2 linked regions of the Rhodopseudomonas sp. BAL398 genome follow. Each later gene encodes a partner of the first gene's protein in a complex. Links are inferred from orthologs where the notes say so. Each region holds a gene or a part of one and is shown in the gene's direction. Other genes may lie near its edges.

Evidence for each region.
Region 2: the proteins of trxB (region 1) and trxA are in contact, whole or in part, in a crystal structure (PDB 1F6M), measured with the Escherichia coli proteins. The link is inferred for Rhodopseudomonas sp. BAL398 from one-to-one orthologs.

Annotation. Positions count from the first base shown.
Region 1 is NZ_CP133111.1:2,846,276-2,862,742, forward strand. What follows is about bases 12,420-15,304. They hold trxB (thioredoxin-disulfide reductase), read left to right. Parts: upstream 12,420-13,321; coding sequence 13,322-14,287; downstream 14,288-15,304. Other genes in these bases: RBJ75_RS13530 (DoxX family protein), read left to right, coding at 12,420-12,524; RBJ75_RS13535 (Lrp/AsnC family transcriptional regulator), read right to left, coding at 12,570-13,052; RBJ75_RS13545 (LysR family transcriptional regulator), read left to right, coding at 14,290-15,213. Also shown: RBJ75_RS13465 (phosphomannomutase/phosphoglucomutase), read left to right, coding at 1-1,128; RBJ75_RS13470 (DJ-1/PfpI family protein), read right to left, coding at 1,159-1,878; RBJ75_RS13475 (GlxA family transcriptional regulator), read left to right, coding at 1,942-2,946; RBJ75_RS13480 (CaiB/BaiF CoA transferase family protein), read left to right, coding at 3,060-4,253; RBJ75_RS13485 (hypothetical protein), read right to left, coding at 4,280-4,678; RBJ75_RS13490 (DUF4112 domain-containing protein), read left to right, coding at 4,834-5,352; RBJ75_RS13495 (hypothetical protein), read right to left, coding at 5,372-5,665; RBJ75_RS13500 (DUF3309 family protein), read right to left, coding at 5,885-6,049; peptide-methionine (R)-S-oxide reductase MsrB, read right to left, coding at 6,199-6,624; peptide-methionine (S)-S-oxide reductase MsrA, read right to left, coding at 6,693-7,406; carB (carbamoyl-phosphate synthase large subunit), read left to right, coding at 7,888-11,217; transcription elongation factor GreA, read left to right, coding at 11,430-11,906; more of RBJ75_RS13530, read left to right, coding at 12,120-12,419; RBJ75_RS13550 (ParA family protein), read right to left, coding at 15,573-16,253; RBJ75_RS13555 (hypothetical protein), read right to left, coding at 16,455-16,467.
Region 2 is NZ_CP133111.1:3,995,162-4,007,650, forward strand. What follows is about bases 9,692-12,485. They hold trxA (thioredoxin), read left to right. Parts: upstream 9,692-10,825; coding sequence 10,826-11,146; downstream 11,147-12,485. Other genes in these bases: addA (double-strand break repair helicase AddA), read left to right, coding at 9,692-10,728; RBJ75_RS18835 (ATP-dependent DNA ligase), read left to right, coding at 11,282-12,292; RBJ75_RS18840 (metallophosphoesterase family protein), read right to left, coding at 12,267-12,485. Outside these bases: RBJ75_RS18800 (sensor histidine kinase), read left to right, coding at 1-1,181; tRNA (adenosine(37)-N6)-threonylcarbamoyltransferase complex ATPase subunit type 1 TsaE, read left to right, coding at 1,178-2,701; RBJ75_RS18810 (PilZ domain-containing protein), read left to right, coding at 2,789-3,106; RBJ75_RS18815 (nucleotidyltransferase family protein), read left to right, coding at 3,291-4,013; double-strand break repair protein AddB, read left to right, coding at 4,076-7,225; more of addA, read left to right, coding at 7,222-9,691; more of RBJ75_RS18840, read right to left, coding at 12,486-12,489. UniProt on the Escherichia coli protein: Participates in various redox reactions through the reversible oxidation of its active center dithiol to a disulfide and catalyzes dithiol-disulfide exchange reactions.

The DNA of each region.
Region 1 (16,467 bases):
GACAATGGCTGGACCGGGGTCAAGATGGGCGCCAACCGGCCGCTGACCTTCGGGCCGGACGAGATGACGCGGCTGAAGGAGATCGTGCTCGGCGCGAAATTCGCCAACAAGGCCGGCGGCTCCTATGTGTTTCATGAAAACTTTCCGGCGCGCTACATCGCCGACCTCACCAAGCATCCGAAGCTGAAGCGCAAGCTCAAAGTGGTGGTGGCCTGCGGCAACGGCACCGCTGGCGCCTTTGCGCCACAGGTGATGGAGGCGATCGGCTGCGAGGTGGTGCGGCTCGATTGCGAGCTCGACCACTCCTTTCCGAAATACAATCCGAACCCGGAAGACATGGAGATGCTGCACGCGATCCGCGACGCGGTGCTGGAGCACAAGGCCGATGTCGGGCTCGGCTTCGACGGCGATGGCGACCGCTGCGGCGTGGTCGACAACACCGGCGAGGAAATCTTCGCCGACAAGGTCGGCGTGATGCTGGCGCGGGACATGTCGGCGATCACCAAGGACGCAACCTTCGTGGTCGACGTCAAATCAACCGGGCTGTTCGTCACCGATCCGGTGCTGCAGGCCCAGGGCGCCAAGACCACCTATTGGAAGACCGGCCATTCCTACATGAAGCGCCGCACCCATGAGACGAAGGCGCTGGCCGGCTTCGAGAAATCCGGACACTTCTTCTTCAACGCCCCGGTCGGCCGCGGCTATGATGACGGCTTGGTCTCGGCGATCGCGGTCTGCGAGATGCTCGACCGCGCCACCGGCAAGACCATGTCGGATCTGAAAAACGCGCTGCCCAAGACCTGGTCGTCGCCGACAATGTCGCCGCATTGCGCCGACGAGACCAAATATGGCGTGGTCGACGCCGTGGTGAAGCATTTCGAGGCCGCTCACGCCAAGGGCGACAAGGTCGCGGGGCAAAGCATCCGCGATCTCGTCACCGTCAACGGCGTGCGCGTCACCTGCGAGGACGGCAGCTGGGGCCTGGTGCGGGCGTCGTCGAACAAGCCGGAGCTGGTGGTCGTGGTCGAGAGCCCGGTGTCGGAGGCGCGGATGCACGAAATGTTCGAGGCGGTCAATGTCGTGCTGCGCACCCATCCTGAGGTCGGCGCCTATAATCAGACGATCTGACGGCCGCACTACACCGTTGATCGAACCGGCTCACGCCGGCGCCAAGTTGCCGAGCGGGATGCCGAGCCGGGCCGCCACGCGACGCGCGGTGGCTTCGCGCTGCGCGGTGATGTCGGCGACGGCTGCGCGGGCCTGCTGCAGGATCATCGGCGGCGCGGTCTCCGGCGTGCCGCTGTCGAACGGCGGCTCCGGCGCATAGACCATGTAAAGCTGGATGCCTTTGGCGACGTCGTCGCCACGCAGTTCCGCGGCAAGCCGCAATGCGCCGTCGATGCCGGCGGTGACGCCGGCGGCGAACACCCAGTCGCCGTCGACGACGACGCGCTCATTGACCGGGATAGCGCCGAAATACGGTAGCAGGTGAAACGAGGCCCAATGCGTGGTGGCGCGCCGCCCCATCAGCAGCCCGGCGGCGCCGCAGATCAAAGCGCCGGTGCAGACCGAAAAGATCCGCGCATGCGCCGCCTGGCGGCGGATCCAGTCGAGCACATTGGCGTCTTCCATCAAGGCTTGCTGGCCAAAACCCCCGGGCACATGGAGCACGTCAAGCTGCGGCGCATCGGCAATCGGGGCATCCGGCGTCAGCCGAAGCCCCCTGAGGTCGCGGACCGGATCGGCGGTCACGCCATAGACCCGATAGGTGGCGTTGGGAATCCGCGACAGCACTTCGAACGGCCCGGTAAGATCAATCTGATCCAGGCCCTCGAATAGCAGCGAACCGATCTGCAGATGCTGGTCTGACGGAATCATGGTGGTCTCCTTTGTGCCAAAACGCTGGACAGGCCCATCCTAATCCGGCAGGTTTTGGCGGAAATGCCAAAGAGCCCTCGGTTTCCGCCAAATTCCACGCCCGCGGCCTCGCGCTCGATCGAGCTGCTGGCGTTCGCCTCGGTGCAATTGCTGGACGTGTCTGGGCCGCTGCAGGTGTTCGCGACCACGAATGAATTGGCGCTCAAGGCCGGCGGGGTTGCGCCCTACGCGCTGCGGGTGGTGACGCGCGACGGCCAGCCTGTGACGGCATCGGCCGGACTCGAGCTTGCAACCTCGCCGCTGCCGTCGCTCAAAGCGCCTGTGGATACGCTGCTGATCGCCGGCGGGCCGGGCGTGCACGCCGCGGCGGCGGATGCCGTGGTCGTGGACTGGGTGCGCAACCGTGCCACCACGGCGCGCCGCACCGCGTCGGTGTGCAGCGGGGCCTTTGTGCTGGCCGCGGCCGGCGTGCTCGACGGCCGGCGCGCCACCAGTCACTGGGCGCATTGCGCCGAGCTCGCCCGGCGTTTCCCCAACATCCGGGTCGAGGCCGATCCGATTTTCATCAATGACGGTGCGGTGTGGACCTCCGCCGGGGTCACCGCCGGGATCGACCTTGCGCTGGCGCTGGTCGAGCAGGATCTCGGCCGTGCTGCCGCCTTGGCGGTGGCGCGCCAGCTCGTGGTGTTTCTCAAGCGGCCGGGCGGCCAATCGCAATTCAGCGCGGCATTGTCGCTGCAGACCGCGGACGACCGCTTCGGTGCCCTGCACGACTGGATCGCCAAGCACCTTGTCGACGACATCTCGCTGGCGGTGCTGGCCGAGCGCGCCGGCATGAGCGAACGCAGCTTCAGCCGCCATTATGCCGAATCGACCGGGCTCACGCCCGCGCGCGCCGTCGAGCAATTGCGTGTCGAGGCGGCGCGGCGGCTGTTGTCGGAAACCAATCTGCCGATCAAGCGCATCTCGCAGCGTTGCGGCTTCGGCTCCGAGGAGACCATGCGCCGCAGCTTCGTCCGGCTATTGGCAGCGTCGCCGCAAGATTATCGCGCGCGGTTCAGCTCCTGACGCTGTCGACCGAGCTGGTGCAAGCCGGCCCCGGCTACCACCGGCATTGAATTCTCCCGCAAGGCCTCGGAAGATGCCGGGCGATCCAACCCGGATCGAATCTGGAGCCCCTCATGACCTTCCCGCGTGCCTCCGCGGCGCTTGCCCGCTTCACCGTGCTTGATCTGACCCGGGTGCGGTCGGGGCCGACCGCGGTCCGGCAATTCGCCGATTGGGGCGCCAATGTCATCAAGATCGACGCGCTGACCGAGGATGCCGGCGGCGAGCAGCCCGGCGGCCCGCGTCATGGCGCCGATTTCCAGAACCTGCATCGCAACAAGCGCGCGATCACGCTGAATCTGAAAGACCCGCAGGGCCTCGCGGTGTTTCGCCGCCTCGTCGCCAAGGCCGACGTCGTGGTCGAGAATTTCCGGCCCGACGTCAAGGCGCGGCTCGGCTTCGATTACGACAGCCTGCGCGCGATCAATCCGGCCATCGTGCTCGGCAGCATCTCCGGCTTCGGCCAGGATGGCCCCTATGCGGGGCGGCCCGGCTTCGACCAGATCGCGCAGGGCATGGGCGGGCTGATGTCGATCACCGGCGCGCCCGGCGAAGGCCCGATGCGGGCCGGCATTCCGGTCGCCGACCTCACCGCCGGGCTGTTCTGTGCGCTGGGCGTGATGACCGCGCTGCTGGAGCGCGAGGTCTCCGGCCAGGGCCAATGGGTGCAGACCTCGCTATTGCAGGCGCAGATCTTCATGCTGGATTTCCAGGCCGCGCGCTGGCTGATGGACCACGATGTGGCGCAGCAGGCCGGCAACAATCACCCGACCAGCATCCCGACCGGCGTATTCAAGACCGCCGACGGCTATCTCAACATCGCCACCACCGGCGGCAAGATCTGGCAGCGCTGCGCCGAGGCGATCGGCGCGCCGGAATTATACGACCATCCCGACTACGCCACCGCGCCGGCACGCTCGAAAAACCGCGACGCGCTGAACGCGGCGATCAGCGCCCGCCTTGCGACCAAACCGACCGAGATTTGGGTGCGCGAATTCAACGCCGCCGGCGTGCCGTGCGGACCGATCTATACGATCGACCAGATGTTCGACGACGAGCAGGTCCGGCATCTCGGCATCGCCCAGGAGGTGCCAAACGATGAGAACCGGCCGATCACTTTGGTGGCGCAGCCGGTGAGCCTGTCGCGGACGCCGAGCACGCTGGCGGCGCGGCCGCCGGAATTCGGCGAACAGACCGACGAGGTGCTGGCCGAATTCGGTTTCGGCGCCGAGGAGATCGCGGCGTTGCGGCGGGACAAGATCGTCTGATCAGACGAAGATCGTCTGAACCGGCGTCACAGCGCCTGATAGGTCTCGCTTGCGCACCAATGATCGTCGCCGACCCGTTCGCGCCGTCCGACCTTGCCGCGATAGATGTTGATCAGATAGGTCTGGTTTCCGATCCGCAACCCGGTCACGCCTTTCACATCGCCCCGAATGCAGCTGTCCCAGCCGCCATATTGCCCGGGGATCGGAAACGAGAACCGGACATTGCTGGGCAAGGACGTCTCGGTGAACACCGCGCTCATATTGCCGCGAAGGAAGGCGGCCACATCGGGCGGCTGTTCGATCTCGGGTTGCGCTTCGGTTTGTTTGAGAAAGCCAGGCACGTAGCTGATATGGCTGTCGACCGCGCATCCGCCCAGCGGGCCGAGCGTCAGGACAAGCGCGATCAGATGCGGGCGCAGCTTCATGGGCGGATATCTAGCTTGGACCGGGCGCGATGAGAACAGCAAAGGCCGCAGCAACCTCGGAACGATCGCTCATCAATCCTGTTTGCATTGCGCGGCAACGGCGCGGCCCGATGACGCAACTTGCGGGTGCAGCCAGGGATTCCTATCTGAACGACATGACCAGCGAACAGACTTTCCCCCGCAATGCGACGCGCCGCGCCAGCCGGCCGGCTTCGCGCGGCCCGATCATCGATCAGGACGGCCGGGAAATCCCGCCGGAATCACTGGGCCGCAAGCCGTTCGAGAGTGGGACATTTGATTTTCAGAGCTGGAGCGCCAGCTCCTTCGCGCCATTGTCACGCGAGCAGCGGCTGGCAAGGCTTGAGGCGATCGCCAAACTGCTCGACGTCGCCTTCATCCTGCCGGGCACCAATATCCGCTACGGCATCGACGGGCTGATCGGCCTGATCCCGGTGGTCGGCGACCTCATCACCACGGCGATCTCGCTTTGGCTGGTGCGTGAAGCGCGCAAGCTTGGCGCGCCGTGGCACGTGACCATGCGGATGCTGGGCAATGTCGCGCTCGATGGCGCGATCGGCATCGTGCCGCTGGCCGGCGACGCGTTCGACGTCATGTTCCGCGCCAATGTCCGCAATGTGCGGCTGTTGCGACGCTGGATCGACAAGCAGGGCTGAGCGCGCGAGGAATGGCGGCTTACGCCGCGTCCTGGTCGGCGTCGGCTTCTTCGCTGACGACGGGTTCTGGCACCGCGCGGCGCTCCAGCGGGAAAGCTTCGCTTTCATAAAGCGTGCGGATGCCGCTCTGGTCGAAGCGGGCCTCATCGACCTGCAGATAGGCGCCGTTCAGCGAATCCGCCGGCAGCTCCTCGATCGCAAACTGAACCGCGGCAGCGGCTGTGTTGAACCGCCGATAGGCGAAGCCAGCGCGCTTTTTCTTGCGGATCGCGGCGGGAAACAATTCGGCAGCGGTGTTGTAGCTGAATGCCATCGTCAGTGACCTTCTATGAATGCGCGATGGAAATGAGGAGCGGAAGACACGCGGTCAACCGTTCGGCGGCCGCCCGGGGCCATCATTTCAGGACAGACCTAGATATAAGCACGTTTTGGAGAAATGCGACACTCTCACTGCGTGCAGGCCGCCAGATTCCCGCTCCGCGGGACGCGCCTATGGCAATAAGCCATGCGATTTCAGCGCTGTGCCGGCTTTTCACATCTTGCCGAACAGCATCAGCACCAGCACCACAACCAGAATGACGCCGATCAGACCGGTCAGACCATGGCCCTGTCCGTAACCATAGCCACCGAAGCGCGGGCTGAGACCACCCAGCAGCAGGATGATCAACACAATGATGATAATCGTTCCGATCGTCATCCCAACCTCCCGGCTGGCCGCCGCACGGCCGAGCCTGAGCCACAAGCCTGAGTTGTCGGGAGTAAATCACGATCCGGGCTTCGGTTCCACGAGCCGGAACCAAAACGGCGCGGCGAGCTGCTGCCGCCGCGCCCGGCCCTCCTCGGGGATTATTTCGGCTGCAGCTTCAGCGCCGCCGAATTGATGCAATAGCGCAACCCGGTCGGTCCCGGACCGTCTTCGAACACATGGCCGAGATGGCCGCTGCACTTCGAACACAGCACTTCGGTGCGGATCATGCCGTGGCTGACGTCGCGCTCCTCGTCGACATGATCGGCGCTGGCCGGCGCGGTGAAGCTGGGCCAGCCGCAGCCGGATTCGAATTTGGCATCGGACTCGAACAGGGTCTGGCCGCAACCGGCGCAGACATAGGTGCCCTTGGTTTGCTCATGCTCATATTCGCCGGAGAACGGCCGCTCGGTCGCCTTCTCGCGCAGCACGGCATATTGCATCGGCGTCAATTCGCGGCGCCATTCGCTGTCGCTCTTCTGAATCTTGCCGCGATCCGTCTGTTGCATGGCCTTGGTGTCGGACATTCAGCCTCCTCATCAGTGTTTCGGGCCAACAGGCTGCCGCGCCAGACATCGACTTGCTCGGAGCCGCCTCAATTGGTGACCTTGGCATCGCTCACCAGCGTCGGCTTCTCGAGATAGTCCTGCGCGAACAGCTTCTTCAGGTTCTCGACCTTCGGCAGGTCGTTATACGCTATATAGGGCTGGTACGGGTGCAGCGTCAGGTAGTCCTGATGATAGGCTTCGGCGGCATAGAAGCCGTCCAGCGGACCGACCTTGGTGACGATCGGCTTGGGGAACACCTTGGCGGCATCGAGCTGGGCGATATAGGCCTCCGCCACCTTCTTCTGTTCGGCGCTGGTGGTGAAGATCGCCGAGCGATATTGCGTGCCGTGGTCCGGACCTTGCCGGTTGAGCTGGGTGGGATCATGCGCCACCGAGAAGAAGATCTGCAGGATCTTGCCATAGCTGATCCGCTTTGGATCATATTTGATTTCGACCGCCTCGGCATGACCGGTGGTGCCGGTCGAGACCACCGGATAGCTCGCGGTGATCTTGCTGCCGCCGGCATAGCCGGACACCGCGTTGAGCACGCCCGCGGTATGTTGGAACACGCCCTGCACGCCCCAGAAACAGCCGCCGGCGATCACCGCGGTCTGCATGCCATCGGCCGACTTGGCATCAACCGCTGGCGGCGGAATCACTACGGCGTCTTCGGCCGCCCGCAGCGGCGCAAACAGCGACGACAAAGCCAGCGCGCCCAGGGCGGCGGCACAGAGCGAAACAGTGTGGAGGCTACGGCGCATGGGTTCCTCGCATTGGTGAGAACGGCTGGCAGCGCAATGATCGGCAGACTGGCACAGCCATCCGACGCTGCCTCCCAAAGATACGGGACTGCGCCCAGCTTGTTACCGTCCGTCTCACACGTGTTCGTGAGCAGCCGGCGCCCCTGAGCGCCGGACGGGCGGAACGGGTCGCGCAATTAGGGTTACCCGAATTCATCTATGGATCACCGCCTCGTGATCCGTCAGGATGGCGATGGCCCGGTGGCGGAATGTCTACGCGGGGGCAGTGCATCGCTCCTTATCCTGGTTCAAATCCAGGCCGGGCCTCCAAATCGGCGGCAAATTTGCCGGTTGACGGAGGCCTTAAAAACCTTTCGCGGCTGCAAAATCTGGTCTAAAGACAGCCCGCGCGCAAGGGAAGCCTGGCGCTGAAGGTCAAGGGACGCGCGGCTGCGCGCCCTTTTTTTTGCCCGGATTTCTGCCCCGCCGTTAGCGAGATTTAATGCCGAAACGAACAGATATCTCCACCATCTTGATCATCGGCGCCGGCCCCATCGTGATCGGCCAGGCCTGTGAATTCGACTATTCCGGCACCCAGGCGGTCAAGACACTGAAGGACGAAGGCTACCGCATCGTCCTGGTCAATTCCAATCCGGCCACCATCATGACCGATCCGGAACTGGCCGACGCCACCTATATCGAGCCAATCACCCCGGAAATCGTCGCCAAGATCATCGAAAAAGAGCGCGGCGACCGCTCCCTCGGCTTTGCGCTGCTGCCCACCATGGGCGGCCAGACCGCGCTAAACTGCGCGCTGAGCCTGCGCAAGCAAGGCACACTGGAGAAGTTCGACGTCGAGATGATCGGCGCCACCGCCGACGCCATCGACAAGGCCGAGGACCGCCAGCGCTTCCGCGAGGCGATGACCAAGATCGGCCTCGAGACCCCACGTTCGGTGCAGGTCAAGACCCTGCCGGACGCCCTGCGGGCGCTGGAAGTGATCGACTTTCCGGCGCTGATCCGCCCCTCCTTCACAATGGGCGGCACCGGCGGCGGCATCGCCTACACCAAGGCCGAATTCATCGAGATCGTCGAGCGCGGCATCGACGCCTCGCCGACCTCTGAAGTCCTGATCGAGGAATCCGTGCTCGGCTGGAAAGAGTTCGAGATGGAGGTGGTGCGCGACAAGAAAGACAATTGCATCATCATCTGCTCGATCGAAAACCTCGATCCGATGGGCGTGCACACCGGTGATTCAATCACCGTGGCGCCGGCCCTGACGCTGACCGATAAAGAATATCAGATCATGCGCGACGCCTCATTGGCGGTGCTGCGCGAGATCGGCGTCGAGACCGGCGGCTCCAACGTGCAGTTCGGCGTCAATCCGGCCGACGGCCGCATGGTCGTGATCGAGATGAATCCGCGGGTGTCGCGCTCCTCGGCGCTGGCCTCCAAGGCCACCGGCTTTCCGATCGCCAAGGTCGCGGCGCAGCTCGCGGTCGGCTACACGCTGGATGAGATCGCCAACGACATCACCGGCGGCGCGACGCCGGCGTCGTTCGAGCCGACCATCGACTATGTGGTCACCAAGATTCCGCGCTTCGCCTTCGAGAAATTCCCCGGCGCCAGCCATACGCTGACCACCTCGATGAAATCGGTCGGCGAAGTGATGGCGATCGGCCGCACCTTCCAGGAGAGCCTGCAAAAGGCGCTGCGCGGGCTCGAAAGCGGCCTCACCGGGCTCGACGAGATCGAGATCGAGGGGCTCGGCCGCAGCGACGACAAGAACGCGGTGCGCGCCGCGCTCGGCACGCCGACGCCCGACCGCCTGTTGCAGGTGGCGCAGGCGATGCGGCTCGGCTGGAGCGACGACGACATCTTCACCTCCTGCAAGATCGATCCCTGGTTCCTGTCGGAAATTCGCGGCATCGTCGCGATGGAAGGCAAGGTCAAGGCCAGCGGCTTGCCGAATCATGCCTTCGGCATGCGCACGCTGAAGGCGATGGGCTTCTCCGACGCCCGCCTTGCGGTGCTCGCCGACACCACCGAAGCCGAGGTGACGGCGCAGCGCCACGCCCTCAAGGTTCGCCCGGTGTTCAAGCGGATCGACACCTGCGCGGCCGAATTCGCCTCGCCCACCGCCTATATGTATTCGACCTATGAGGCGCCGTTCGCCGGCGAAATGGCCGACGAAAGCCGGCCCACCGACAAGAGCAAGGTGATCATTCTGGGCGGCGGGCCGAACCGCATCGGCCAGGGCATCGAGTTCGATTATTGCTGCTGCCACGCCTGCTTCGCGCTGCACGACGCCGGCTATGAAACCATCATGATCAACTGCAATCCGGAAACGGTGTCGACCGACTACGACACCGCCGACCGGCTGTATTTCGAGCCGCTGACCGCCGAGGACGTGCTGGAGATCATCGACGTCGAGCGCCAGAACGGCACGCTGCACGGCGTCATCGTGCAATTCGGCGGCCAGACGCCGCTGAAGCTGGCGCGCGCGCTGGAGGCCGCCGACGTGCCGATCCTCGGCACCTCGCCCGACGCCATCGATCTGGCCGAGGACCGCGACCGCTTCAAGCGCGTGCTCGACAAGCTGCGGCTGAAGCAGCCGAAGAACGGCATCGCCTATTCGGTCGAGCAGGCCCGCCTGGTCGCCGCCGAACTCGGCCTGCCGCTGGTGGTGCGCCCGTCCTATGTGCTGGGCGGTCGCGCCATGCAGATCATTCGCGAGGAATCCCAGCTCGGCGATTACCTGCTCGGCACCCTGCCCGAGCTGGTGCCGGGCGACGTCAAATCGCGCTACCCGAACGACAAGACCGGCCAGATCAACACCGTGCTCGGCACCAATCCGCTGTTGTTCGACCGCTATCTGTCGGACGCCACCGAGATCGACGTCGATTGCCTGTGCGACGGCAAGGATACGTTCGTGGTCGGCATCATGGAGCATATCGAGGAAGCCGGCATTCACTCTGGCGACTCGGCCTGCTCGCTGCCGCCGCATTCGCTGGACGCCGCGATGATCGCCGAGCTGGAGCGCCAGACCCGCGAATTGGCGCTGGGGCTCGACGTCGTCGGGCTGATGAATGTGCAATACGCCATCAAGGACGGCGACGTGTATGTGCTCGAGGTCAATCCGCGGGCGTCGCGGACGGTGCCGTTCGTCGCCAAGGTGATGGGCATGCCGGTGGCCAAGCTGGCGGCGCGGATCATGGCCGGCGAGAAGCTGGCCGATCTGAAGCTGACCAAGCGCAAGCTCGGCCATGTCGGGGTCAAGGAATCGGTGTTTCCCTTCGCCCGCTTCCCCGGCGTCGACACCGTGCTCGGCCCCGAAATGCGCTCGACCGGCGAGGTGATGGGAATTGACCGCTCGTTCGAAGTCGCCTTTGCCAAGAGCCAGCTCGGTGGCGGAACCCGGGTGCCGCGCAAGGGCACGGTGTTCGTCTCAGTGCGCGAGGTCGACAAGACCCGGATTCTGGAAGCCGTGAGACTGCTGCATTCGCTCGGCTTCAAGGTGCTGGCGACCTCCGGAACCCAGCGCTTCCTGGCCGACAACGGCGTGCCGGCCGAGAAGGTCAACAAGGTGCTGGAAGGCCGGCCGCATATCGTCGACGCCATCATCAATGGCGAGATTCAGCTGGTGTTCAATACCACCGAGGGGCCCCAGGCGCTGGCTGATAGCCGTTCGTTGCGTCGCGCTGCCCTCTTGCATAAAGTTCCGTATTACACCACTCTTTCGGGCGCGGTCGCCGCCGCGCAGGGCATCCGGGCCTATCTTGGTGGGGACCTTGAGGTCCGTACCCTGCAGAGTTACTTTTCCGACACCTGATCACGGCCCGGACCTGTGTCCGGCAACTGACGGGCGAGAAAGCCGGCAGGCAGGGAACCCGCCAGCTGCGGGAATGTTCTATCCGGCGTTTTGCTGCCGTGCGCCCGGCAGTCTCGAAAATGCCGCGTCGCGGCCACCGCTCAGGCTGACAAGCGTTTCGTGTGAGCCACATCTCGTGACACGTGACGAACACGTTGAAGGATGAAGACAAGATGGTCGACAAGGTACCAATGACCGCAGGCGGTTTCGCCGCTCTCGAGGTCGAGTTGAAGCAGCGCCAATCGGTGGATCGTCCGCGAATCGTCGAGCAGATCGCCGAAGCGCGCTCGCATGGCGACCTTTCGGAAAACGCCGAATATCACGCGGCGAAGGAAGAGCAGTCCCACAACGAAGGCCGTATCGCCGAGCTCGAGGACAAGATCGGCCGCGCCGAAATCATCGATATCAGCAAGCTGTCCGGCGACACCATCATGTTCGGCGCTACCGTCACCTTGGTCGATGAAGACACCGAGAAGAAGGCGGTGTGGCAGATCGTCGGCGAGCCGGAAGCCGATGCCAAGAAGGGCCGGATTTCGATCACCTCGCCGCTGGCGCGGGCCCTGATCGGCAAGAAGCAGGGCACCTCCGTCGAAGTCGTGGCGCCCGGCGGGGCCAAGGCCTACGAAATCACCAAGGTCGAGTTTCGATAGCACCCCGTCGAATTGATGTGAGCAAGCTTGAAGGCCGCGTTTCGCGGCCTTTTTGCTGGGTGCGGCTTGCCGCGGAGGCCGGCTGATGTTGTCGCGACCGAAGGCCGGACTATCGGTCACGTATCCGTGTTCCATCGCCGAAGTGATGGACGCGATGCTGATGCAAGCCGTAAGCAACTACACATCGTTTCATCGCAACCGCACGGAGCCGGTATGAATTTCGACAGCCTTGCCGCCAAATGGCAACCGACGGCCTTGAGCCTGTTTCGCTTCATCACCGGGCTGCTGCTGTTTCAATACGGCGTCGCCAAGATCTTCAAATTTCCGGCGGTGCCGTATTTTGCCAAGGTCGAACTGTTCTCGCTGATCGGCGCCGCCGGCACGCTGGAATTGATCCTCGGCGCACTGCTGATGATCGGCCTGTTCACCCGGCCGGTGGCCTTCATCCTCTCCGGCGAAATGGCGTTCGCCTATTTCATCGGCCATTTTCCGAAGAGCTTCTACCCGCTGCTCAATAACGGCACCGCGGCGATCCTGTTCTGCTTCGCCTGCCTGTATCTTGCGACCGCAGGCGGCGGGCCGATCAGCCTCGACGCCACTTTGCGCCGCAAGACCTGACGCAGGGTGACATGATCCCGAGCCCCGGCGGGTGACGCCGAGCGGTCAGCCCTCGGACTCTTTCAATTCCAACGGCACCGCCGCGGCGTATTTGGAATTGCGCAGCACCAGCGAGGTGCGCACATTGCGCACATGTGGCGCGCCGGTCAGGTGCGCCACGAAATTCTGGAATGTCGCCATGTCGGGGGCGACGCATTTCAAGATAAAATCGGTCTCGCCCGACAGCATCCAACATTCCCGCACCAAGGGCTGGTTGCGGACGAAATCCTCGAAGCCGCGCAAATCGGCCTCGGCCTGGCTCGACAGATGAACAGACGCGAACACCGTGACGTCGAAGCCGAGCAGCGCCGGATCGAGCAGCCCGCGGTAGCCCTGAATGTAGCCCTCATCCTCCAGGGTCCTGACCCGGCGCAGGCAGGGCGGCGGCGAGATCCCCACCCGGCGCGCCAATTCGACATTGGTGATTCGGCCGTCGGCCTGGATTTCACTGAGAATTTTGAGATCGATCTCATCGAGGCTCTTCGGCACGCTTGGGTAATCCCGGCTGGCTGGAAACGAACGGACAAATCGGAAACACTCATAGCGCAGCTCGGCAAGTTTGCGAAATTTTATTTCGCGCGAGCAAGGATGAGTCCAAAATTGGGGGGAAATCTTGCAGATACGTATTGCAAATCTTGCATGGCTGCCCAGATGACATAGACTTGTGTCTAAACACCTCCCGCCCAACGGCGATGCCCTTGCCAGGCCCAATCCTGCTTCGCGCGCCCAGTTCCCTTGAGAGAAAGGGCATTCGTACCATGGCTGATCCAATTCATGCGAAAGTCGTCATCATCGGGTCGGGACCGGCCGGATACACCGCCGCAATCTATGCAGCTCGCGCGATGCTGGAGCCGATCCTGATCCAGGGCATGCAGCCCGGCGGCCAGCTCACCATCACCACCGATGTCGAAAACTATCCCGGCTTCGCCGACGTCATCCAGGGCCCCTGGCTGATGGAGCAGATGGAGAAGCAGGCGCATCATGTCGGCACCCGGATCTTCACCGATCTGGTCACCGACCTCGACCTCGGACAGCGCCCGTTCCGCCTCGCCTGCGACAGCGGCGACGTCTATCTGGCGGATGCCGTGATCCTGGCCACCGGCGCGCAGGCGCGCTGGCTCGGCATTCCCTCGGAAGAGGCCTTCAAGGGGTTCGGCGTATCGGCCTGCGCCACCTGCGACGGCTTCTTCTATCGCGACAAGCAGGTCGTGGTGGTCGGCGGCGGCAACACCGCGGTCGAGGAAGCACTGTTCCTGACCAATTTCGCTTCCAGCGTCACCGTGGTCCATCGCCGCGATCATTTCCGCGCCGAACGGATTTTGCAGGAGCGGCTGTTCAAGCATCCCAAGATCAAGGTGGTGTGGGACTGCGCCATCGACGAGATCTGCGGCAGCGACAATCCGACCAAGGTCACCCATGTCCGGCTGAAGAACGTCAAGACCGGCGATCTCACCGAGCTGCCGGCCGATGGCGTGTTCATCGCGATCGGCCATGCGCCGGCGACCGAATTGGTCAAGGACCAGATCAGGCTGAAGCCCTCGGGCTATGTCGAAGTGGCGCCGAATTCGACGGCGACCTCGATCCCCGGTGTATTCGCCGCCGGCGACGTCGCCGACGAGACCTATCGTCAGGCGGTAACCGCGGCCGGACTCGGCTGCATGGCCGCCCTGGAAGCCGAACGCTTTCTGGCGATGCGCGCCAGCGAACGCCAAGCGGCGGAATGATCATGAGTCGAACTCGCGACGGATTTACCGACATGGACTGGGACAAGCTGAAGGTTTTTCATGCCGCCGCAGAGGCTGGAAGCTTCACCCATGCCGGCGAACAACTCGGGCTGTCGCAATCGGCGGTGTCGCGCCAGGTCAGCGCGCTCGAGCAGGAATTGTCGGTGTCGCTGTTTCACCGCCACGCCCGCGGCTTGATCCTGACCGAACAGGGCGACCTCTTGTTCCGCACCGCGCACGACGTGTTCATGCAGCTGCAGGCGGCGCGCGCCAAGCTCACCGACAGCCGCGAGCGGCCGAGCGGCGACCTCAAGGTCACCACCACGCCCGGCCTCGGCATTCACTGGCTGGTACCGCGGCTCGGCGAATTCACCGCGCTGTATCCCGAGATCCGGATATCACTGATCGTCACCGACGAAGAGCTTGATTTGTCGATGCGCGAGGCCGACGTCGCGATCCGCACCCGCAAGCCGACGCAGCCGGATCTGATTCAGCGCAAGCTGTTCTCGATCGGCTTTCACGCCTATTGCTCGCCGGAATACATCAAGCATTTCGGCACGCCGCGCACGCTCGAGGAGCTGGACGGCCATCGCCTGATCATGCTCAGCGACAACCAGGTGCCGGCGCATCTGCAGAACCGCAGCTGGCTGGTCGAGGCCGGCCGCAATGGCTCCGGACCGCGCGAGGCCTATTTCAAGGTCAATAACATCCTGGGTCTGGTGCGGGCCTGCCAGCAGGGTCTCGGCATCGCCGCGCTGCCGGACTACCTGATCGAGGATACTAACCGGATGGTGCAATTGTTCGGTGAATCGGACTCGATCCAGCTCGACACCTACTTCGTCTATCCGGAAGAGTTGAAGTCGGTGGCGCGGGTCCAGGTCTTCCGCGACTTCGTGGTCAGCAAAGCCCAACGCTGGCCGAGTTGACGCAGCGGCGAAAGCCTCGATCGCCGCATGACTGACATGCGGCCCAGGCGCTTGCCGCTGCCTGCAAACGCGGATCAAATACCTTGAAGCTGAGCGGCCGCGTTACCAATGTCCCCCTCCTCCAGTGACGCGGAAACTCAGTTATCCCTCTTGGAAGGTGAATGTGTCGGCCAGACTTGGCCAATACCTCAAGCCGGGCTCCTTGTGAGCCCGGTTTTTTTTGCCGAACATTTACGCGATCGATGGTGGCAGCGCGCCGGGCCAATTATTCCCGACGATTTTTCCGCGACGTGGAATTTTACAACAAACACTTTTGACAGGCGCGCGGGGGTCGCTCCCCGGCAATCAGCGGAGCCGTCCTAAGCCGCCTGCTTGTGCATGCCGCTATTCGACGACGAAGCGCCGCGGATCGCCTTGACCGACCGCTCGATCGCTGCCCACAGCCGGCTGATCTCGGACGCTGCGCGGCCCTCGGCTGCGTATTCGCGGGCACCCTGGCCTTCGGCCAGCGCCATCAGCAGGTCGGCCCGGTTGGTGATCTGACCGCCCCACACCGGCGCCTTGAATTTCGCCAGCGCCTCGCGAGCTATCGACACGATGCGGCTCTCGACATCGTCGCGCAGCGCCGGGGCGCCGTTGAGGACGACCGCATAGGGTTTGCGGTTGGCGCGGCAGGTCAGGATCGTGTCCTGCACGGCGTTGACGTCGAACACGCCGGGCCGCGCCGGAATGATCACCATGGTGGCGTTGCGGATGGCATCGTCGACCACCGAGGAGACATTCGGCGGCGTGTCAATGAACACCCACTCGATGCCGTCGCGCTTGGCCGCGGCGACGATGTCACTCACCGAGCGCGTGGCAACCTTCAATGACGGTTCGTTGGTGCCGCGAAGCTTATGCCAGAGAGTCAACGATCCCTGCGGATCAGCATCGATCAGCAGGCAGGGCTTCGATGCCTTATGGACGTGCGCGGCTAGATGAGCAGCCAGGGTGCTCTTTCCCGAACCCCCTTTACGCGATGCGAAAACGATGACGTTCATTCGTTGGCCTCCCGATCCTAATATTGACCCAAGAAGCTGAAAGTGAATCAGGACGCTGATTCGTGAAAGATAAAATTGTAGGCGGCGATCAATACTACGGCGGATTGCCCCGTCAGGCTGTCTTTTGAGTCACACCTCGTTATGCAACGCACTCAAACCTTGCAACGCAGCGATTTCTCATTTTGTATTCTTGCGCCTGACTTACGAGTCAATG
Region 2 (12,489 bases), 1.1 Mb from region 1 along the record:
ATCCGGAGGGCGGCGTCACCTATCTGTTCGACGACGTCACCGAGAGCCTCGAGCTGGCGCGGCGGTTCGACGGGCTGATCAATGTGCAGCGCGAGACGCTGGACAATCTCGCCGAGGCCGTCGCGGTGTTCGGCAGCAATGGCTGCGCGCAATTGTTCAATCCGCCCTTCGCCCGGATGTGGAATCTGTCCCCCGAAGCTTTGGCGCAGCAGCCGCATATCGAGACGGTCGAGAGCTGGTGCCGGCCGCTGTTCGACGACGACGCCACCTGGCAGAGCCTGCGCGGCGCCATCACCGGCATCGACGACCGCAGTCCGGTGCCGCTGAAGCTGGAGCGCAAGGACGGCAGCGTGCTCGACTGCAAGACTATGCCGCTGCCCGACGGCGCCACCATGCTGACGTTCCAGGACATCACCGACACCGAGAATGTCGAACGGGCGCTACGCGAGCGCAACGAGGCGCTCGAGACCGCCGATCAGATGAAGATCGATTTCGTCCACCACGTCTCCTATGAATTGCGCTCGCCGCTGACCACCATCATCGGCTTCGCGCATTTCCTCAGCGATCCTTCGACCGGGCCGCTCACCGAGAAGCAGGCCGAGTATCTCAACTACATCACCACCTCGACCAATGCGCTGCTCGCCATCATCAACAACATCCTCGATCTGGCCACCATCGACGCCGGGGCGATGACGCTGAATCTCGGGCCGATCGACATTCGCAAGGCGATCGACGCGGCGGCCGAGGGCATCCAGGACCGGCTGGCGCGCGACCACATGACGTTGAATGTCGAGATCGGCAGCGACATCGGCCAGTTCATCGGCGATGAGCGCCGGGTGATCCAGGTGCTGTACAATCTGCTGGCCAATGCGGTGGGATTCTCGCCGCAGCACGCCGCGGTATCGCTGAGCGCGAAGCGCAACGACCATAGCGTGGTCTTCACCGTGACCGACGCCGGCCCCGGCATCCCGCCCGACGTCAAGAACAAGGTGTTCGACTGGTTCGAAAGCCATTCCAACGGATCGCGGCATCGCGGCGCCGGGCTTGGCCTGGCGCTGGTGCGGTCCTTCGTCGAGCTGCATGGCGGCACGGTGACGGTCGATTCGGTGGTCGGCACCGGGACCACGGTGACCTGCGCCTTCCCGGTCGACCAGACCATGCAACGTAACGCCGCCGAATGACCGAACGAGCAACATTCTCGGTTGCGCTCGCGGACGAGGCCGCCACGGCACGGCTGATGGCCGATCTGGCGCTCCTCACCGGCCCCGGCGACGTCATCACCCTGTCGGGTGATCTCGGCGCCGGCAAGACCGCCGCGGCGCGGACAATGATCCGCTATCTGGCGGGTGACGACGCGCTCGAAGTGCCGAGCCCCACCTTCACGCTGGTCCAAGACTACGACCTGCCGTCGTTTCTGCTGCTGCATGCCGATCTGTATCGGGTCGTGGATGCGTCCGAGCTGGAAGAGATCGGATTGTCGCCGATGCCCGACGGCGCGGTTGTGCTGATCGAATGGCCGGAACGCGCCCCCGGCGCGATGCCGGCCGACCGCATCGACATCGCCTTCAGCCAGCGCCCGGCGCTGGGAGCGGACGCCCGCGCCGCCGAGATCACCGGCCACGGCAAGGCCACCGCGCAGGTGGCGCGGCTGGCGGCGCTGCGCGGCTTCATTGAAATTTCCGGCTACGCCGAGGCCACCCGCCGGCATATGGCGGGCGACGCCTCGACCCGGTCCTATGCGCGTTTGACGGGCGCCGGCGACAGCGTGATCCTGATGAACGCGCCGCGGCGGCCGGACGGCCCGGCGATCTATCGCGGCAAGAGCTACAGCGCCGCGGTGCATCTGGCCGAGGATGTCCGGCCCTTCGTGGCGATCGCCAACGGCCTGCGCGAATGCGGCCTGTCGGCCCCCGCGATCCATCACGCCGATCTCGAGGCCGGCTTTCTGATCACCGAGGATCTCGGCAGCGCCGGCGTCGTCACCGGCTCACCGCCGGAGCCGATCGTGGAGCGCTATCAGGCCGCCACCGACCTGCTGGCGTCGCTGCATCAGCGCATTCTGCCGCAGACCTTGCCGCTGACGCCGCAGGAGAGCTACGCGATCCCGGAGTTCGACACCGAGGCGCTGCTGATCGAAGTCGGCTTGATGCCGGAATGGTATCTGCCCGATCGCGGCGTCGCGCCCGCCGCCTCGGTGCGCGCCGATTTCGTCGCGCTGTGGCGCGATCTGCTGCCGCCGCTCGCGGCCGAGCCGCGCAGTTGGGTGCTGCGCGACTTTCATTCGCCAAATCTGATCTGGCTCGACCAGCGCGCCGATATCGCGCGAATCGGCATCATCGATTTTCAGGATACGGTGCTGGGTCCCGCCGCCTATGATCTGGTGTCGCTGCTGCAGGATACCCGGGTCGACGTGCCGGAAGCACTCGAGCTGGCACTGCTCGGCCGCTATATCAAGGCGCGGCGCGCAGCCGATCCGGCCTTCGATCCGGCCGCCTTCGCCGCCTCCTACGCGGTTCTGTCGGCACAGCGCAACACAAGGCTGCTCGGCACCTTTTCACGATTGAACCGGCGCGACGGCAAACCGCAATATCTGCGCCATCAGCCGCGGATCTGGACCTATCTGACCCGTTCGCTGGTGCATCCGGCGCTGGCCGGATTGCGCGCCTGGTATGGCACCAACGTTCCGCCGCCGCCGCGCTAATATCGCCTGGCCTTTACGTCTTGTTAGCCGAGTCCTCGCTAGTTTGTCGGAATATCCCGTCTATTCCGGCCGACGCAGGAGACTGGCATGGTTGCAGGACGCCAAAGCGACGGCCGCGTCGTGTTTGAACGCGGCATCCGCGCGCACATGATGGCGATCGACGGCACCTGGCGCCGCGCTTGCCTGATGGAGGACGTGTCGGAAACCGGCGCGAAACTGTCGGTCGAGGGCTCGGTCGAAGGCCTGCATTTGAAGGAATTCTTTCTGCTGCTGTCGTCGACCGGATTGGCCTACCGCCGCTGCGAACTCAGCTGGGTCAATGGCGAGCAGATCGGCGTCACCTTTCTGAGAACCGACAAGAAGAAAAAAGCCGCGCGTTCCGCGGCGCAAGCGCAGGACGCCTGAGACAGACGTCCGGACAGCCGCCTGAGCCCGCCGCCGCGCGGTTCCCTGCGAGAGCCAATGCGCCGCGCTGTCGTATCGCCGTCACCTTCGATGATTACCCAAACCCATCGATAGACCGCCGAAGACCTCGTGATACAGTCAGGTCATCGCGAATCCTTGCCCCATTTCGAGCACCGTTGCCGCTATGCCCGTCAAGCCAACCAGAGCCATGATCCTCGCCGCCGGTCTCGGCGTCCGCATGCGCCCGCTCACCGACCACATGCCGAAGCCGCTGGTGCCGGTCGCCGGCCGGCCCTTGCTCGACCATGTGCTCGATCGGCTCGCGGAGGCCGGCGTCGCCGAAGCCGTGGTCAATGTGCATTATCTGCCCGACCAGATCATCGACCACGTCGCCGCGCGCACGAGTCCGCGGGTGACGATTTCGGACGAACGCGACGCCGTGCTCGGCACCGGCGGCGCCGTCGTCAAGGCGCTGCCGCTGCTCGGCGCGCAGCCGTTCTTTCATCTCAACGCCGACACGATGTGGATCGACGGCGTGCAGCCCAATCTGACGCGGCTGGCCGAGGCGTTCGATCCGGCGCGGATGGACATCCTGCTGCTGATGGCGCCGACCGCCGACAGCATCGGCTACCATGGCAATGGCGACTACGCGATGGCGCCCGACGGCAGCCTGCGCCGGCGCAAAGAAAACGAGGTGGTGCCGTTCGTCTATGCCGGCGCCGCGATCATGACGCCGGCGCTGTTCGCCGACGCGCCGCGCGGCGAATTCGCGCTGACCGCGATGTTCGACCGCGCCGCCGCGCAGCATCGGCTGTTCGGGCTTCGGCTCGAAGGCGTCTGGATGCATGTCGGAACGCCCGATGCGGTGCACGCCGCCGAAGAGGCTTATCTCGCCAGCGTCGCCTGACACCTCCCGTCGCGCGCCCGCCCATGCCATGATGCCGCCCGATCCCGCGAATCAGGAAGCTCATGCGCGTCTATAGCGTTCCGTCCTCGGCGCCACTGCTGCGCACCACGATCGCCGCGCTGGTCGATGGCCGGCTGGTCGACGGCTTCGAGGCGCGCCGCCAACCCGAACGATTGGCCGAGGCGACGTTGTATCTGCCGACCCGCCGCGCCGGACGTTTGGCGCGCGAGATCTTTCTCGACGTGCTCGGCACCGATGCCGTGCTGCTGCCGCGCATCGTCGCGCTCGGCGATATCGACGAGGACGAATTGGCCTTCGCGCAGGCGGCGTCAGGTTCGGCGGAGCTTGAGGTGCCGCCGGCGCTGGAGGGGCTGCCGCGCCGGCTGCTGCTGGCGCAGCTGATCGCCGCATGGGCCAAGCAGATCAAGCCGGAGGATCGCGCCCAGGCGCCGCTGGTGGTCGGCGGTCCGGCCTCGACGCTGGCGCTGGCCGATGATCTGGCGCGGCTGATGGACGACATGGTGACCCGCGGCGTCGCCTGGAGCGCGCTCGACGCCCTGGTGCCGGACGCGCTCGACACCTATTGGCAGCTGACGCTGCGTTTTCTCAACATCGCCAAGGAGGTGTGGCCGCCGCTGCTCGCCGCCGACGGCAAGATCGAGCCGGCGGCGCGGCGCGATCTGCTGATCGAGGCCGAGGCCAAGCGGCTGACCGCGCATCACGCCGGGCCGGTGATCGCCGCCGGCTCCACCGGTTCGATGCCGGCGACCGCGAAACTCCTCACCATCATTGCCAAGCTGCCGCAAGGCGCGGTGGTGCTGCCCGGGCTCGATCTCGCGCTCGACGAATCCGCCTGGCAATCGATCGGCGGCACGCCGGGCGCGCCGGGAAAATTCGGCGAGCCGCCAGCGTCGAACCATGCGCAATTCGCCATGCATGCGCTGCTGACGGATTATTTCGGCATTGCGCGGAAAGACGTCGCGTTGCTCGGCGAAGCCGCGGCGCATGGCCGCGAGATGCTGGCCTCCGAGGCGATGCGGCCATCCGGCGCCACCGCGCAATGGCATCGCAGGCTGGCCGAGCCGCAAGTGGCGGCGAGCATCTTGGCCGGCATGACGGAGCTCGCGGTGATCGCGGCGCCCAATTCGGAGATGGAAGCGCTGGCGATCGCGGTGGCGATGCGGCAGGCGCGCGAAGCCGGCAAATCCGCCGCCTTGGTCACGCCGGACCGCGCGCTGGCGCGGCGGGTGATGGCGGCGCTGGGGCGCTGGCAGCTGCAGGTCGATGATTCCGGCGGCGACGCGCTGACCGAAACCCCGGCGGGGATTTTCGCCCGGCTTGCCGCCGAGGCGGCACTGCGCGAACTGGAGCCCGCTACATTGCTGGCGATATTGAAACATCCGCTGCTACGGCTCGGCCGCGCGCCGAATGGCTGGCGCGACGCCGCCGCAACGCTGGAGCTGGCGCTGCTGCGCGGCACCAGACCGCAAGCCGGCAGCGCCGGCCTGCTCAAGGACTTCCTCGGATTTCGCCAGCAGCTCGCCAGGCTGAAGCGCGGCGAACCCGCGGCCCTGCATCCGTCAGAACCGCGCGCGCGGCTTGGCGATGACAGCCTCGATCGCGCGCACGCGCTGATCGTGGCATTGCAGGCGGCGCTGGCGCCGCTGGAAAGCGTCGATCCAACGCAGCCGCTGGATTTTTCCGATTTCGCGCGCCGCCACCGCGCCGTGCTGATCGCGCTGACCCAAGACGACAGCGACACCGCGCAGGCTTTCGAGGGCCGCGGCTCGGCGCTGGCGATTGCCTTTGACGATCTCGACGCCGCGGGGCCCCAGAGCGGGTTGATGGTCGCGCCGCGCGACTATGCGGATGTGTTCCAGACCGCGTTCAGCGACCGCATGGTGCGGCGGCCGGAAATCGCCGGCGCGACGCTGCGGATCTATGGTCCGCTGGAAGCGCGACTGACCGAATCCGATCGGGTGATTCTCGGCGGGCTGGTCGAAGGCGTGTGGCCGCCGGCGCCGCGGATCGATCCATGGCTGAGCCGGCCGATGCGGCATCAGCTCGGCCTCGATCTGCCGGAGCGGCGGATCGGGCTGTCGGCGCATGACTTCGCGCAATTGCTCGGCGCCGAGGAGGTGATCCTCAGCCACGCCGCCAAGGTCGGCGGCGCACCGGCGGTGGCGTCGCGCTTCCTGCACCGGCTCGAGGCGGTGGCGGGCGCGCAGCGCTGGAGCGAGGCCCAAGCGCGCGGCCGGATCTATCTCGACTATGCCGAGGAGCTCGATCGTCCCGCCGAGGTGACGCCAATCGCGCAGCCGATGCCGCGGCCGCCGCGCGAGGCGCGACCGACCAGATTGTCGGTCACCGCGATCGAGGACTGGCTGCGCGATCCCTATACGATCTACGCCAAATACATCCTCAAACTGTCGCCGCTCGATCCGGTCGACATGCCGCTGTCGGCGGCCAATCGCGGCTCGGCGATCCACGAGGCGCTGGGCGAATTCACCCAACTTTATGCGACGGCGCTGCCGGACGATCCGGCGCAGGCGCTACGCGCAATCGGCGAACAACATTTCGCGCCGCTGATGGCGCATCCGGAAGCGCGCGCGCTGTGGTGGCCGCGCTTTGCCCGCATCGCCGAATGGTTCGCCAATTGGGAGACCGAACGCCGGCTCAACGTACTGCGCGTCATCGCCGAGACCGAAGGCAAAATCGCCATCCCGCTCGATGGCGACCGCCAATTCATCCTCACCGCGCGCGCCGACCGCATCGAACATCGCCGCGACCGCACCTTTGCGATCCTCGACTACAAGACCGGCCAGCCGCCGACCGGCAAGCAGGTGCGGATGGGGCTGTCGCCGCAGCTGACGCTGGAAGCCGCGATCCTGCGCGATGGCGGCTTCGACGGCATCGCGGCCGGCGCCTCGGTGAGCGAGCTGACCTATGTCAAGCTCAGCGGCAATAATCCGCCCGGCGACGAACGGATTCTCGAATTGAAGCGCGAGCGCGGCGAAGATGCGCAATTCCCCGACGACGCCGCCGACGAGGCGCGCGCCAAAGTGGAAGCGCTGATCCGCAAATTCGACGACCCGGCCACTCCTTACACTTCGCTCAACCTGTCGATGTGGGCCAACCGCTATGGCCGCTATGACGACCTCGCCCGGATCAAGGAATGGTCGGCGGCCGGCGGCGCGGGAGACGAATCATGAGCGCGCCGCGCAGCATTCCGTCGGAGGCCGTGGCGCGGCAGATCCAGGCCTCCGACCCGGCCGCGTCGGTTTTCGTCTCCGCCAATGCCGGCTCCGGCAAGACCCATGTGCTGGTGCAGCGGGTGATCCGGCTGCTGCTCGACGGCGTGCCGCCGGAGAAGATCCTGTGCATCACCTTCACCAAGGCGGCCGCCGCCAATATGGCGGAGCGGGTGTTTTCCACGCTCGGGCGCTGGGTGTCGCTGGATGATGCGGCGCTGACCGCCGCGGTGCGCGCCACCGGCGTCAAGACCGTCGACGCCGCGACGCTGATGCAGGCGCGCAAATTATTCGCCTGCGCGCTGGAGACGCCGGGCGGGCTGAAGGTGCAGACCATCCACGCTTTGTGCACGCGGCTGCTGCAGCAATTTCCGTTCGAGGCCAATGTGCCGGCGCGCTTCACCGTGCTGGACGAGCGCGACCAGGCCGAGATGATGGAGCGCGCCAGCCTCGCGGTGCTGCTGCAAGCGGCGTCGCAGCCCGGCAGCGCCCAGGGTCGCGCGCTGACACTGGCGATGACCAGCGCCGCCGACGTGACCTTTCGCGACGTGGTGCGCCAGGCCTGCACCAGCCGCGACCAGTTCATGGCCTGGACCGACCAAAGCGGCGGCGTCGATGGCGCGATGACGCAGCTAGCGGCCGCGCTCGATGTCGCGCCCGAAGACAGCTGCGACGCCGTCGAGCGGGAGATCGTCGACGGGCCGGAGCTGCCGCGCCGGCGCTGGGAGGAAGTCGCGGCCATTCTGGAGGGCGGCAACAAGACCGATGTCGATCAGGCAACTCGGCTGCGCGAGGCGCTGGCGCTGACCGGGACCGCGCAGATCGACAAATATCTGCAAGTGTTCCTCACCAAGGAGATGACGCCGCGCAAGACCGTGGCGACCAAGAAGATCGCCGACGCCCGCCCCGCACTTGCCGAAGTCTTGAAGCGCGAAAGCAGCCGCGTTGCCGCTTTGCTGGAGCGCCGCCGCGCGCTGTTGATGCGCGACCGCACCCAGGCTCTGTTAGTCATCGCCACCGCGGTGGCGGCGAATATCCGCCGCGAAAAGGCCGAGCGCGGCCTGCTCGATTATGACGATCTGATCGACAAGACCCTGGAGATGCTGGACCGCGTCTCCTCGGCCTGGGTGCATTTCAAGCTCGACCGCGGCGTCGATCATCTGCTGATCGACGAGGCGCAGGACACCAGCCCGCGGCAATGGGACATTGTCGGCCATCTGATTTCCGAATTCACCACCGGGGCCGGCGCCCGCGACGGGCTGCGCCGCACGGTGTTCGCGGTCGGCGACGAGAAGCAGTCGATCTTCTCGTTCCAGGGCGCGGTGCCGCGCGAATTCGCCGAGCGCCGCGAACAATGGCGGCGGCGCTTCAAGGACGCCGAGCTGAAATTCGACGCGGTCAATTTCAACTACTCGTTCCGCTCGGGTGCGGCGATCCTGCAATCGGTCGACTGGGTGTTCCGCGATCCGGCGATCTATCGCAGCATCCACGCCGACAGCGCCTATCCGGTGCATCAATCGCTGGCCGATGCCGGGCCGAGCCTGATCGATCTGTGGCCGCTCGAGGTGCCCGACGAGCGGCAGAATATCGAAGGCTGGCGCGCGCCGTTCGACGCGGTGTCGGAGACCAGCCCCGAGGTCCGGCTGGCGCAGCGGGTACAGGCCGAGATCGCAACATTGATCGCGCAGCGCACCACGACCGGCCCCGCGGGCGACCGCCGCGCGCTGCGCTATGGCGACATGCTGGTGCTGGTGCGCCGCCGCGGCAAGGCGTTCGACGCCATCATCCAGGCGCTCAAGCGCGGCGGCATTCCGGTCGCCGGCGCCGACCGGCTGAAGCTGACCGAGCATATCGCCATCATCGACCTGCTGCATCTGGCCGACGCGCTGCTGCTGCCGCAGGACGATCATGCGCTGGCGGTGGCGCTGAAGAGCCCGCTGTTCGGCCTCGACGATGACGATCTGTTTCGTCTGGCCTGGCGGCGCAAGGGCGCGCTGCGCGACGCGCTCGCGGCACAGGCTTCGACCGATGCCAAATTCGAAACGGCGTTGCGTCAGCTCATCGCTTGCGAGGCCCGCGCCAATGCCGAGACGCCGTTTGCCTTCTATGCCTGGCTGCTCGGCGGCCAGGGTGACGGTGAAGGTGACGGGGGTCGCGCGAAAATGCTGCGCCGGCTCGGCCCGGAGGCCAATGATGCGCTCGACGAGTTTCTGCAGCTGGCGCTGAGCTATGAGCAGAAGGCGCCGGCGTCGCTGCAGGGTTTCGTGACCTGGCTGCGCGCCGCCGATACCGAGGTCAAGCGCGACATGGAAATCTCGCGCGACGAGGTCCGGGTGATGACCGTGCATGGCGCCAAGGGGCTGGAAGCGCCGGTCGTGTTCCTGGTCGACACCACCTCGTCGCCGGCCGACACCCAGCGGCTCAATCTGGTGCATCTGCCGCGCGGCAATGCGGCGCCATCGGCGCCGGGCGTCGTGGTCTGGGCCGGCAAGAAGGCCGACGATCCGCCGGCCGTTGCAGAAGCCCGCGCCGCGATGGTGGCGCAGACCGAGGATGAATATCGGCGGCTGCTCTATGTGGCGATGACCCGCGCCGCCGACCGGCTGATCGTCGGCGGCGTGATGCCCGGCAACCGCAACGAGGTGCGGCCGCTATCATGGTACGATCTGATCGTCACCGGGCTGGAAAATTCCGGGCTGCTGATGCAGCAGGTGCCGCCGCCCGACGGCGTGGTGAAACGCTATCGCCGCGACGATGACGATGCGCCGGAGATCGGCGGCGTCGCCGAGACTCCCCTCGAAACAGCTGCGGTGATCGCGCCGCCCTGGCTGCGCAGACCTGCCCCCGCCGAGCCGAAGTCGGGCGGATCGCTGCGGCCATCCGATTCCGGCGACGGCGACGGCCGCCGCATCCGCCGCGGCGAATCCACCGAGACCCGCGCCCGCGCTCTGCAGCGTGGCGCGCTGGTGCATCGACTGCTGCAATCGCTGCCAGATCTGCCGGCGGCGCGACGCCGCGATGCCGCGACGATCTATCTTGCCCGCAACGCCGCGGACTGGAGCGAGGCCGATCGCGAGGCGCTGGCGGCAAATGTTTTGGGGCTGATCGCCGATGCCAGATTTGCCGCGCTGTTCGGCCCCGGCAGCCGTGCCGAGGTGCCGATCGCCGGGCGATTGCCGCAGCCGGGCGCGCCGCTGCTGGTCTCGGGCCAGATCGACCGGCTGGTGGTGACGCCCGACGAGGTTTTGATCGTCGACTACAAGACCAACCACGCCCCGCCGCACAATGCCGCCGACACGCCACCCGAATACCTGCGGCAGCTGGCGCTGTATCGGGCCGTGCTCGCTAGACTATACCCTGACCGGCCCGTCCGCGCCGCGCTGATCTGGACCGAAAGCACTGAATTCATGGAGATTTCGGCGCCTGCGCTGGACGCGGAGCAGGCCTCCTTCATGTTGCCGTGAGCGTGCTTGACCCGGCCCCGCCGCGTTCCTACCTTCACTTCATCATCCCGGCGCGATTCCCCCCGCCGCGCCTTTCATTGTTCAAACGAGGTACCCCATGGCCGTTGGCAAGGTTTCAGACGTCGATTTCGAATCCGAAGTGTTGCAGGCGACGGGGCCGGTCGTGGTGGATTTCTGGGCGGAATGGTGCGGCCCCTGCCGCATGATCGCGCCGGCGCTGGACGAGATTTCCGGCGCGATGGGCGACAAGGTCAAGATCGTCAAGCTCAATGTCGATGAGAGCCCGAAGACCGCGTCGAAATACGGCGTGATGTCGATCCCGACCCTGATGATCTTCAAGGGCGGCGAAATGGCCTCGCGCCAAGTCGGCGCCGCGCCGAAGCAGAAGCTGCAGCAGTGGATCAGCTCCGCGGTGTGATCTGCGCGAAATAATTGAGTTGGACGGCCGGCTTTTTGCCGGCCGTTTGCGTTGAAGGGGATGGCAAATCTTCGAGCCCGCAAATCCTCCGCACACGCCGCTCTCGCAGCGGACCCCGCTGCCGCGCCCGCCGCGATGGAGGCCCGGTCGGTCGATGCGATTCCGCGCGGCAGCCAATGGCAATATGAACCGAAATGGGATGGCTTCCGCTGCCTGCTGACGCGCAACGGCGACCTGGTCACGCTGCGCTCGAAATCCGGCGAAGACCTGACCCGCTATTTTCCCGAACTGGTCGACGCCGCGCTGACGCTGAAGGCGGGCGCCTTTCTGCTCGACGGCGAGATCGTGGTGCCGAAGGCCAAGACCTTTTCGTTCGACGACCTGCTGCAGCGGATCCATCCGGCGGCGAGTCGAGTCAAGAAACTGGCGATCGCAACGCCGGCACTTTTTCTGGCGTTCGACCTGCTCGCAACCGCGCGGAGCAAAAATCTCGCGGCGCAGCCGCTGAGCAAGCGGCGCCCGGCGCTGGAAAGTTTCGCCGCTGCGCAGTTCAAGGCACAGCCGAGCTTTCGACTGTCGCCCGCAACGGCGCGCTATGCCATTGCCGAAAAATGGCTGGAGCAAGCCGGCGGCGGCTCCGATGGCGTAATCGCCAAGCGGCTCGACCTGCCCTACCAGGCCGGCAATCGCGACGGCATGCAGAAGATCAAGAAATTCCGCAGCGCCGATTGCGTGATCGGCGGCTTTCGCTATGCCAGCAATAGGATCGCGGGCCGCGAGGTGGTCGGCTCGCTGCTGCTCGGGCTGTATGACGATTCCGGCCTGCTACATCACGTCGGCTTCACGTCGGCGATCAAGCGAGGCGAAAAGCCGGCTTTGACTGACAGGCTGGAAGCGCTGATCGCTGAGCCGGGCTTCACCGGAAATGCGCCGGGCGGGCCGAGCCGCTGGTCGACCGAGCGGTCCGCACAATGGCGCCCGCTGAAGCCGTCGCTGGTGGTCGAAATCTGCTACGACCATTTCAGCGGCGAGCGATTTCGCCACGGCACCCGCATCCTGCGCTGGCGGCCCGACAAGGCGCCGTCGCAATGCACGATGGATCAGCTGCGGCAGAAGGCCGTCAATCCGTTGAAGCTCCTTGGATGACCCAGCCGGTGGCGAGCGGCCCCGCAAGCTCCGGCCGGCCGTTGTGTCGCGCCAGCGCCGCCATCGCGTCGTGGTCATACGGCACCAGACGAAAGCTGACCTGCCAGCGGCCGGCGACCAGCTCCAGCACCGCGTAGCTCGGATCCGGCATGCCGGCCTGCACCACATGCGGATAAGGATGGGTATCGCGATAGCCG